DNA from 2 places in the Paenibacillus sp. FSL W7-1287 genome. Region 2 is predicted to be linked to the other one. Evidence: riboswitches for the same ligand, from Rfam matches in the RefSeq annotation. Region 2 holds a riboswitch; the other holds the start of a gene.
The links. A riboswitch is a leader RNA that binds a small molecule or an ion and turns the genes downstream of it on or off. The one in region 2 is predicted to bind ZMP and ZTP.

Region 1 (4,915 bases), 890 kb from region 2:
TGGTGTAACTGTTGAGCAGCTGCAAGCCTGCTGTCCAGAAGCTAGCGTAACCTTAGAGACTGAGCTGGAGACCAAGGAAGCTCCGCGTTCTCCAGGGATGAAGTATACGCACTATGCCCCGCAAGGAAAGCTGGTTATCGTGAAGGGTGAGTCAGCAGCCGTATCGCAATATATCGTACAGCAAGTTACAATGCATGCAGCCGAGAATAAATGTGGTGTGTTGTGCTTCAAAGAAAATGCACACCACTACGAACAGGCCGATCTTGTCCTTAGCTTAGGTAGTGTCAATCAGCTAGAGCAGGCAGCCTCGCGGTTATACGAAGCGCTTCGTAAGTTTGATGAATATGGCGTTACACGCATATGGTCGGAGGCTAGTACGACAGAAGGCATTGGAGCGGCGTTTATGAATAGGTTGTTGAAGGCTGCAGGTCACAACGTTATTAACCTTTAGAAGATGAAGTCAAAAAGTCCAGGCTTGATGACGAAGTAACTCGATGTAGTTTAATCGACGTCGAATCTTGAATTCAGCCAGGGCTTCGAATGCTCACGTACCAATTACGTACGCTGCGCTTCTCAGTCCTTAGGCTTCTTTCAACCTTCTTGGTCCTGAAGCCCGAACTTTTTGAACCCTTATTTGAAGAGGACGTTCAAAAAGTCCAGGCTTGATGACGAAGTAACTCGATGTAGCTTATTCGGCATCGAATCTTGAATTCAGCGGGCCTTCCGGTGCTCACGTACCCATTACATAATAAGTTGTCAACTTTTCCTACTTGTTCGCATATGCTTGTACGAGTATATCGGACAAGGAGATAGGGAATATGGAGATGAATGTTTGGCTAGGACAGCTCATGACGATTACGATGATAGCACTCGCACTAGGCTTTGATGCTTTTTCTCTCGGCATTGGGATTGGGTTAAAAGGGATACGTTATCTGCATATATTGAAGCTCGGTATAGTGATCGGCTTGTTCCACATTCTGATGCCGATTGGCGGTATGTTGATGGGTAAGATGATGAGCGTTGTTCTTGGGGAATGGGCGACGATAGCTGCTGGAGTTTTACTTATTATACTTGGACTGCATATGATTATTCACTCCTTAAAGGAAGAGGAAGCACAGCTCTTTGATCATCGAACGATATGGGGCTTGTTGCTATTATCCTTTAGTGTAAGTGTCGATTCCTTCTCCGTAGGCATCACGCTTGGTATGTTTCAACTACCGCTATGGCTGACGGTATTGCTGTTTGGATGCTTTGGTGCTGTGATGGCAATGCTAGGCTTGACATTAGGGAAGAGAGTTAGTCATTCACTTGGAGACTATGGTGAAACGCTAGGTGGTGTCATTCTAGTCGTTTTTGGAATTTACTTTATTGTATAATAGAGAACGTAAAGGAGTTGGCGATGATGAAACAAATATTGTTCTTATGCACCGGCAATACATGTCGATCTCCAATGGCCGAAGCGTTTTTTAGAAGCTTGGCTCAAAAGAAAGGGCTGGCAGTTACCGTTCGATCCGCTGGCATCTCAACCGTTGATGGCATACCTGTATCAGCGAACTCTGTTCATGCTTTGCAGCAGCACGGCATTCAGCATCATGGTCATTCTACGGCATTGAATGATGAGGTGCTGCAATGGGCTGATCTGATCTTAACGATGACAGCTGGTCATAAGCGCGAAATTATTCGGCGCTATCCCGCAGTGATGGATCATATCTACACGGTCAAGGAATTCGCATATATGGACGATCAGCTTCAGGCTAAGCTTACAGAGCTAGAAGGGATATATTCTGATCTTCAAATGCAGCAAGCGTTAGGCCAGCCACTAGATGAGATGAAGCGTCAACGCGCAATGGAGCTTGAGCAAAGCATTCCAAGCTTTGATGTGGCAGATCCGTTTGGAGGTTCTCAATTCGTATATGACGAGTGTGCGAAGGAGCTAGAGGAAGCAATTCACAAGGTAGTGGACAGGCTTATATCGATGAAGACTTCTTAATTAGATGTGAATAATCATATCCGATAAAGTTAGCGTACATTTTCATCTTAGGTGATTGATATTTCAACAAAGATCGGATATTATAAATATAACATAACGGTCTTCGATGTAACTGGCGACTTCAGTGGGTAACCACAATGGAGCATCGAAGTATACGGCCGGTCGCCTGGGCAAAGAGCAGCGTGCTGTCATTCAGCATGTCTTGCTCTTTTTTCATTTTTTTCGAAAAAGCGTTATACTACTACTATAAATATAAGTTCAAAGTTCGACTTTCAGTACCGATTCGTGATCAAAGTCGGCCCCTTTGAACAACCATAAGTATGACGTAACTGCATCAAGTTCCTTATCCTAACAGAACGAAAGGGTGTTTTACCTTGAAAATTGCAATAAGCGCTGACCATGGCGGCTTTCGCTTAAAAAATGAAATCGTACCGTTCATCCAGTCATTAGGACATGAAATTGTTGATTTTGGCTGTGACTGCGATACATCAGTTGACTATCCAGACTATGCACTTCCTGTATGCGACCTTGTTGCAGAAGGCAAAGCAGATCGTGGAATTTTAATTTGCGGTACTGGCATTGGGATGTCGATCGCAGCTAACAAGCGTGCGGGCATTCGTTGTGCACTCGTTTCTGATACATTTTCTGCCCATGCAACGCGTGATCATAACGATACGAATGTATTGGCGCTTGGCGAGCGTGTACTTGGCCCTGGCCTTGCCCTTGATATCGTTAAAATCTGGTTGGAAACTCCGTTCTCAAAAGGTGAGCGCCATGTCAATCGCATCGGTAAAGTGATGGAGATCGAAAAGCGCTACATTAAAGGGGAGTAGTTGTATGTCCTATTCACTAGATACAATTACTGCCGAGGTAGCTAAAGTAACGAGTGAATTAATGGAAAGATGCCAATGGACCAAGGCGAAGCTTTTCATCATTGGTGCCAGCACAAGTGAGGTAGCAGGAGCGCATATTGGCTCAGCTGGCGCAGAAGATATTGCGGAAGCGATCTACTCTGGCATTCAGCAAGTAGCTAGCAGCTATCCCCTTATACCTGTGTTCCAATGCTGTGAGCATTTGAACCGCGCGATCGTTATCGAGCAGGAGCTGGCTGAAAACCTAGGACTCACGATTGTACAGGCACGGCCTATCCCCAAGGCAGGCGGATCTATGGCTGCATATGCTTACAATCAACTGAAGCAGCCTTGTCTTGTAGAAAGCATAGCTGCTGACGCTGGAATTGATATTGGAGATACCTTTATTGGCATGCATTTGAAGCAGGTTGTTGTACCGTTCAGAGCATCGATTCAATCGATTGGATCAGCACATGTTACGCTAGCTTTTACACGCCCGAAGCTAATTGGCGGCGAGCGAGCAGTATATGAATAAATTGAAATTATTTAGGGAGGCATTTTAATGGAGCATTTACGTAAGCAAGACCCACAGGTTTTAGAAGCACTTGGATTAGAGCTTCAGCGTCAACGCGATAATATTGAACTAATCGCATCGGAGAACATCGTAAGTCCAGCAGTATTGGAAGCAATGGGATCTGTTCTAACGAACAAATATGCAGAAGGATACCCTAGCAAGCGTTACTATGGCGGCTGTGAGCATGTTGATATCGTAGAAGATATTGCTCGCGATCGTGCGAAAGAGCTATTTGGTGCAGAGCATGCTAACGTACAGCCACACTCTGGCGCTCAAGCGAATATGGCTGTGTACCTGGCGGCATTAAAGCCTGGCGATACTGTGCTTGGTATGAACCTTGCGCATGGTGGTCACTTAACGCATGGTAGCCCTGTTAATGCTTCCGGGCTTCTATACAATTTCGTAGCTTATGGTGTGCAAGAGGATTCCTTCACGATTGATTATGAAGAAGTTCGCAAGCTTGCCTTCAAGCACCGTCCACGTCTAATCGTAGCGGGTGCTAGTGCATATCCACGTATTATTGATTTTGAAAAGCTTGGTCAAATTGCTAATGAGGTTGGCGCATTGTTCATGGTTGACATGGCTCATATCGCAGGTCTTGTTGCTGCTGGCTTGCATCCAAACCCAGTACCACATGCTCACTTTGTTACGACAACAACGCACAAAACACTTCGCGGACCACGCGGTGGTATGATCCTTTGTCGTAAAGCTTGGGCTCCAGCAATTGATAAAGCAGTATTCCCTGGCTCACAAGGCGGCCCGCTTATGCATATCATTGCTGCAAAAGCTGTTGCATTCGGCGAAGCATTGCAGGATGAGTTTAAGCAATATGCTACTAATGTAGTGAACAACGCGAAGGTGCTAGCTGAAGCGTTAAGCGCACAAGGCATTAATCTAGTATCAGGTGGAACGGACAACCACTTAATGCTTATCGATACTCGCAACCTAAACATTACTGGTAAAGATGCTGAGCACGTACTAGATGAGGTTGGTATTACGGTTAATAAAAATGCGATTCCATTCGATCCTACTAGCCCATTTGTAACAAGCGGTATCCGTATCGGTACGCCAGCTGCTACAGCGCGTGGTATGGACGCAGCTGCGATGAGTGTCATTGCAGAAGTAATCGCATCAGTGTTGAAGAATCCACAGGATGAAGCAGTTAAAGACGCAGCTCGTAAAAAAGTACGCGATCTAACAGCAAAATTCCCTATCTACCCTGGATTAACTTACTAATATTCATAACGAATAACGGAAACCATAAAAAGGTAAACCTATACCTTTTTATGGTTTTTTTATTTGCAAAAGTAGCTGTAAATCATTGAAAAATTGTGTATATCTCAACGCATAAAATGCATGATTATGACAATTGAAGTGTATAGAGCAGTGTAATTATGCAAATAGTAAAATAGAAAACGTGGCAAAATAGGTAAATTATTTATCATGTATTTCCAATGCAGTTAAATTAACACATCCATTAACTGTATTCGAAAGTTGTTC
Region 2 (4,915 bases):
TTTCACGTATCAATTCGAGGATCTTCAGCGCATTTATGAAAAGTATAACAATAAAGGCTTTACAGTGCTTGGCTTTCCGAGCAATCAATTCGCCAATCAAAACCCTGAGGATGGAGCAGAAACAGCTCGTGCATGCAGAACGAGCTACGGGGTTCAATTCCCTATGTACGATGTCATCGATGTAAATGGAGAAACGACACACCCACTCTACAACTATCTGAAGCATGAGGTCGAGCCTCGCCCAGTTGATACTAGTAATATTCAAGAAGTGATTCTTACGAATAAAGTTAAGGAAATCTATCCTGATTATTTAATTGGGAACAATATCCGCTGGAACTTTACAAAGTTTTTAGTCGATGCACAGGGTCAGGTCATCAAACGCTTCGAGCCATGCGATTCAATCCTAGAGATCGAGAATGCAATCGAAGAGCTAATAGCTGCTAACCAATAGATTAACTACTAGCGATCGATAATACGTTAGTCTATATAAAGACAGCTCCCCAGCAACGAACACTAATTAGCAGTGCGGGGGAGCTGTTTTAATGCCTTTATGATTGCTACGCTTTCTACATATAGTTTATGATTACAAAGCCTACACGACTTCATGAACGTAGGGAACTGTAAAGGATGTTCTCTCATCATTGCTACAACATGTTCTTCATCTTGATATTCAAAAGGCCGAATATGCACCTTGCAGTCCTCCCTTCATATCGATAGTGACAGCTAACCGATCGAATGGTTCCAAACTGCGCAATTAACCGTTAAAGTTTCTTCTTCCCGTTACATAGTATGGATAATCCATCTTTTCTTTAACTTGTCTGGCCACTTCTTCACTAGTCAACGATTCAATAACATACAAGCCCAGATCAATAGAAGCTGATACGCCACCGCCAGTAAAAATATTACCGTCTCTTACATAGCGTTCTTTCACAACCTCAGCACAATAAGGTGCCAAAAGCTCGTACGCGGATGGATTCGTTGTTGCTTTCTTACCTTGTAAAAAACCTGCCGCACCGAGGAGCAAAGCTCCTGTGCAAACGGACATCTTGTACTTTACATCCTGTGCAGTCTGAATCCAGCCTATAAAGTCATCATCGTACCGCAGCTGCCTAGTAGCTAGACCACCAGGGATAAAGATCATGTCATAGCCAGATAAGTCAGGATAAACCTTGCCTACTTTCATAATTAATCCTCGATCATCTTTAATTTCTTGTTGATTCGAACAAAAATCCCATTGTACATTTTCTTTAGCGTTAAGAATGCCTATCCACGTTATTGCTTCATAAAAGCCTACAAAATCGAGTGTCGTCATGTTGTCAAATAAAATAAATGCAATCTTCATAAACTAATACCTACCTTACATAAAAATAAAAAAAGTATCTGATCATGAGATCAAATACTTTGCCCAGGCGTACGGCATATGATCATATGTGCTCCCTCGTGGTACTCCACGTTTACGCCAGTTGCACATACCAATTACTTCCTATTACTCTTATATCAATAATTTCTGAATATTACAACAATAATTCAGCGTAATCATAATAAAACAAGGTCCGCTTCTAAAGCGGACCTCGTCGATGCTTTCAATATATCTATGTTGCCTATATTGTGCTTCGTTAGATATTTTTGCACTGATATGACGGAAACGATTATTGCTCGTTCTTTTCATTAAGCTTCGAAATGAGCTTATCTCCTTCAACATCCAGGTTAGGAAGCATCCGATCCAACCACTTCGGTATCCACCAAGCCTTGCTATCGAATATTGCCATAACTGCAGGTACTAGCGTCATTCTTACAATAAACGCATCAATAAAGATACCAATCGTTAAGGCAAATCCTATTTGCTTAATAATAATATCTTCTGTAAAGATGAAGCCTGCAAATACAGATACCATAATGACTGCAGCTGCTAGCACGACGCGACTTGCTTGGTTGTATCCATGAACGATGGATTCCGTGCCGCGATGTCCGTGCACGTATGATTCACGCATGGAGCTTACTAGGAATACTTGATAGTCCATCGCTAAGCCGTATAGTATACCTGTGATGATAATCGGCATAAAGCTAAGCAGCGGTCCACCCGTGTCAAATCCGAACAGCCCACTTAACCAGCCCCATTGGAATACCGCTGTCGTACAGCCGAATGTTGCTAGAATACTAAGCAGAAATCCAACGGTTGCTTTAATAGGTACAACAATCGAACGAAATACGAGCAGAAGAATAATAATGGACAGAATGACGATAATTCCAACATATAGTGGAAAAACATCTGCCAGCTTAGCTGACATATCGATATTTACCGCTGTAAATCCAGTTACACCAAGCTTAATATCATGAGACTGTACAATATTAAGATTAGGATCACGCAAATGTGTTACCAAATCTTTCGTTTCCTTATCGGAAGGCCCCGTCTCAGGAATTAAGCTTAGAATCGCCAAGCTGCCGTTTTCGTTCATACCTAGCGGAGAGACCTGAGCAACATTATCCAGACTATTAAGCTCCATGACGAGCTGTATGAGAGATTCAGGAGTGAATGCAGCCGAAGAATTATTTTGCTCTGCTACAATAACGAATGGTCCATTAAACCCTTCGCCAAAGCCCTCCGTTATTGCATCATAGCTCTGTCTTGCTGCTGTATCTAAATTCGCTGTAGCCGCACCTGGAATCCCCATATCCATTTTCGAAATTGGTGTTGCGGCAATACCAAGAACAACGATAATGATTAGAATGACTGGCCAGCGGAACTTAATGACACCTCTAACCCATCGATCAGAAAATCCACTTTTTGCTGATGTCGCTGACTTGCTATTATACTTTTGACGAGCTTTTTCGGAGCAGATTCGTTCTCCAACTAGACCAAGCAAAGCTGGCAATAGCGTTAAGGCAAGCAGAACGTTAATAAACACGGTTGCTGCAGCAACTAGCGCCATAATGGATAGGAAGGAAATATCAATAACGAGCATACCGCACAAAGCAATAATAACGGTTAAGCCTGCAAAGAACACCGCGCTTCCGGAGGTTCCGATCGCTCTGCTTGTAGCCTCCTGCGCACTAATGCCTTGCTCAAATATTAAGTGGCGCTGACGATTGACGATGAACAAGCAGTAATCTATTCCTACCGCCAAGCCAACCATAAGACCCAACATAGCAGAGACGCTTGTCATCTCAATCATGCTTGAAAGTGAGAATGCGCCCCCAACACCAAGTGCAACACCTAAAAGAGCTGTGAGTAGAGGCAATCCCGCTGCTACCATAGATCCTAAGGTCATTAATAGGACGAGCGCAGCAACGACTACACCAATAATTTCCCCAGCTCCGATGCCAAGGTGAAGCGGCAATAACGATTCGCTAGGCAGCACCGTAATATTCGCTTCTGTCTCAGCTACCTTTGCCGCATCTATAATTGCATCCTTAACATCCTGTGGAACAGAGTTTACATCTTTTAAGAATTGAAATTGGAACAATGCGATATTCCCATCGCTTGAAAGCAGTACCCCTGGAAGTGGGCCAGCCTCTGTCATCATGTATCCATATGGCGGCAGCTGGTCAGGTGTCGCATTCTGCATCATAAGTAAGCTTAAAGCATTAGCTTCTGTAGCTAATTCAGCTGTATTCAATACGTCTTCTAATTGATAGACGTCATTAATTACTTTACTAATGGCGGCAATACGTTCAGGTGTATCCATCCGCTCCTCGGCAGGAGCCTTAAACACGATGCTTCCTTGTCCGCCTGAAGCCATCGGAAGCTCTTGAGCAAGCTGATCAAGGATTCGTTGTGATTCTGTGCCTTCGATTTTCATATTACTGCTTACTTGAATCCCATTGACTCCCATTAATGTACCTACAACTGCTAATATAACTAGCCAAGCTGTAATAACGTACCATGACTTTCTGTACGCAAAATTACCGATTTTATACAAAAAAATTGACATCTGTCGAAAGTTCCCCTTTAGGTTCGATTTTAGAGATTAAATCCATTTTTCAAATATTGATAGATTTTATCTAAGTATTGATGAAAAGAGCTGTCTGACATCGTTTGCTCTGGCAGTACATTAAGGCTTCCGTTTACTACAGGCAAGATGGCTCCGTAAACTGCTCCTACGAGAAGATGAACATATACGTCATCATATTTCCCATTAGAAATTTCCAGTAAAATGCTATTAGCTTCGGTCTGCATCTGACTCATTTTGTCTAGTAAGTAAGGCTTAAGAGATGGGTACTCCGTGCATAGATTGACAATCTTATTCATTTTGCGAAGAAGCTCTAAGGTGATCTGCATGTTGATTAACTTAAAGAGCACATCAATAAGTAACATGTCCTCTGACAAATTCGCCAACAAGTTCTCTGCTTCAATCGTGTCATTAATCATAAAAGCTCCAGCAACGACTGCTTCCTCTTTACACGTGAAGTGATTGGCAAAGGTTCTTCTGGAATAGCCCGCTCTTTGGACAAGTTCATCAACGACAAAGCCCTCTAGACCGCGCTCCATCGTAAGCTCGAAAGCCGCATCAGCAAGTGCTTTAACCGTTGCTTCTTTTTTTGCAACGCGTAGATTAGGCTTGATGGTTCTTCTACTCCTTTCATACAAAATTCTTACAGTAGTTTACAACATAATTGCCCAAAGTGCAATGTTGCACTTTGGGCAATTATGTTACAGTATTAAATCATTCAATAAAAGATAACTCTGCTAGAATACGAGGCTATCTCTTCATAGGCGCTTAATCATATACCTACTTCTCGCATTCTTTGGGTGATGCTCTCAACCCGATCATCCATATTCAATCCAGTAAACCTAGGAAGCTTTAGCTCACTCACCACTTTTCCATCGCGCATAAACATCACTCTCTCCGTCCGTGCAGCAACCAACGCATCGTGCGTAACGAGCATAACCGCGGTACCGTCATTATTAATCTCC

Region 1: another riboswitch for ZMP and ZTP. It lies ahead of rpiB (ribose 5-phosphate isomerase B); the one in region 2 lies ahead of NSQ99_RS05785 (DJ-1/PfpI family protein).

The regions. Positions count from the first base shown of each region.
Region 1 is NZ_JBBORD010000001.1:383,227-388,141, reverse strand. It holds gene NSQ99_RS01825 (L-threonylcarbamoyladenylate synthase) at 1-451, shown strand, start outside; gene NSQ99_RS01820 (manganese efflux pump MntP) at 819-1,376, shown strand; gene NSQ99_RS01815 (low molecular weight protein arginine phosphatase) at 1,400-1,990, shown strand; ZMP/ZTP riboswitch at 2,089-2,169, shown strand; gene rpiB (ribose 5-phosphate isomerase B) at 2,365-2,823, shown strand; gene NSQ99_RS01805 (TIGR01440 family protein) at 2,828-3,376, shown strand; gene glyA (serine hydroxymethyltransferase) at 3,404-4,651, shown strand.
Region 2 is NZ_JBBORD010000001.1:1,272,921-1,277,835, reverse strand. It holds gene NSQ99_RS05790 (glutathione peroxidase) at 1-451, shown strand, start outside; gene NSQ99_RS05785 (DJ-1/PfpI family protein) at 755-1,342, opposite strand; ZMP/ZTP riboswitch at 1,397-1,477, opposite strand; gene NSQ99_RS05780 (MMPL family transporter) at 1,650-3,932, opposite strand; gene NSQ99_RS05775 (TetR/AcrR family transcriptional regulator) at 3,962-4,588, opposite strand; gene NSQ99_RS05770 (ABC transporter ATP-binding protein) at 4,723-4,915, opposite strand, start outside.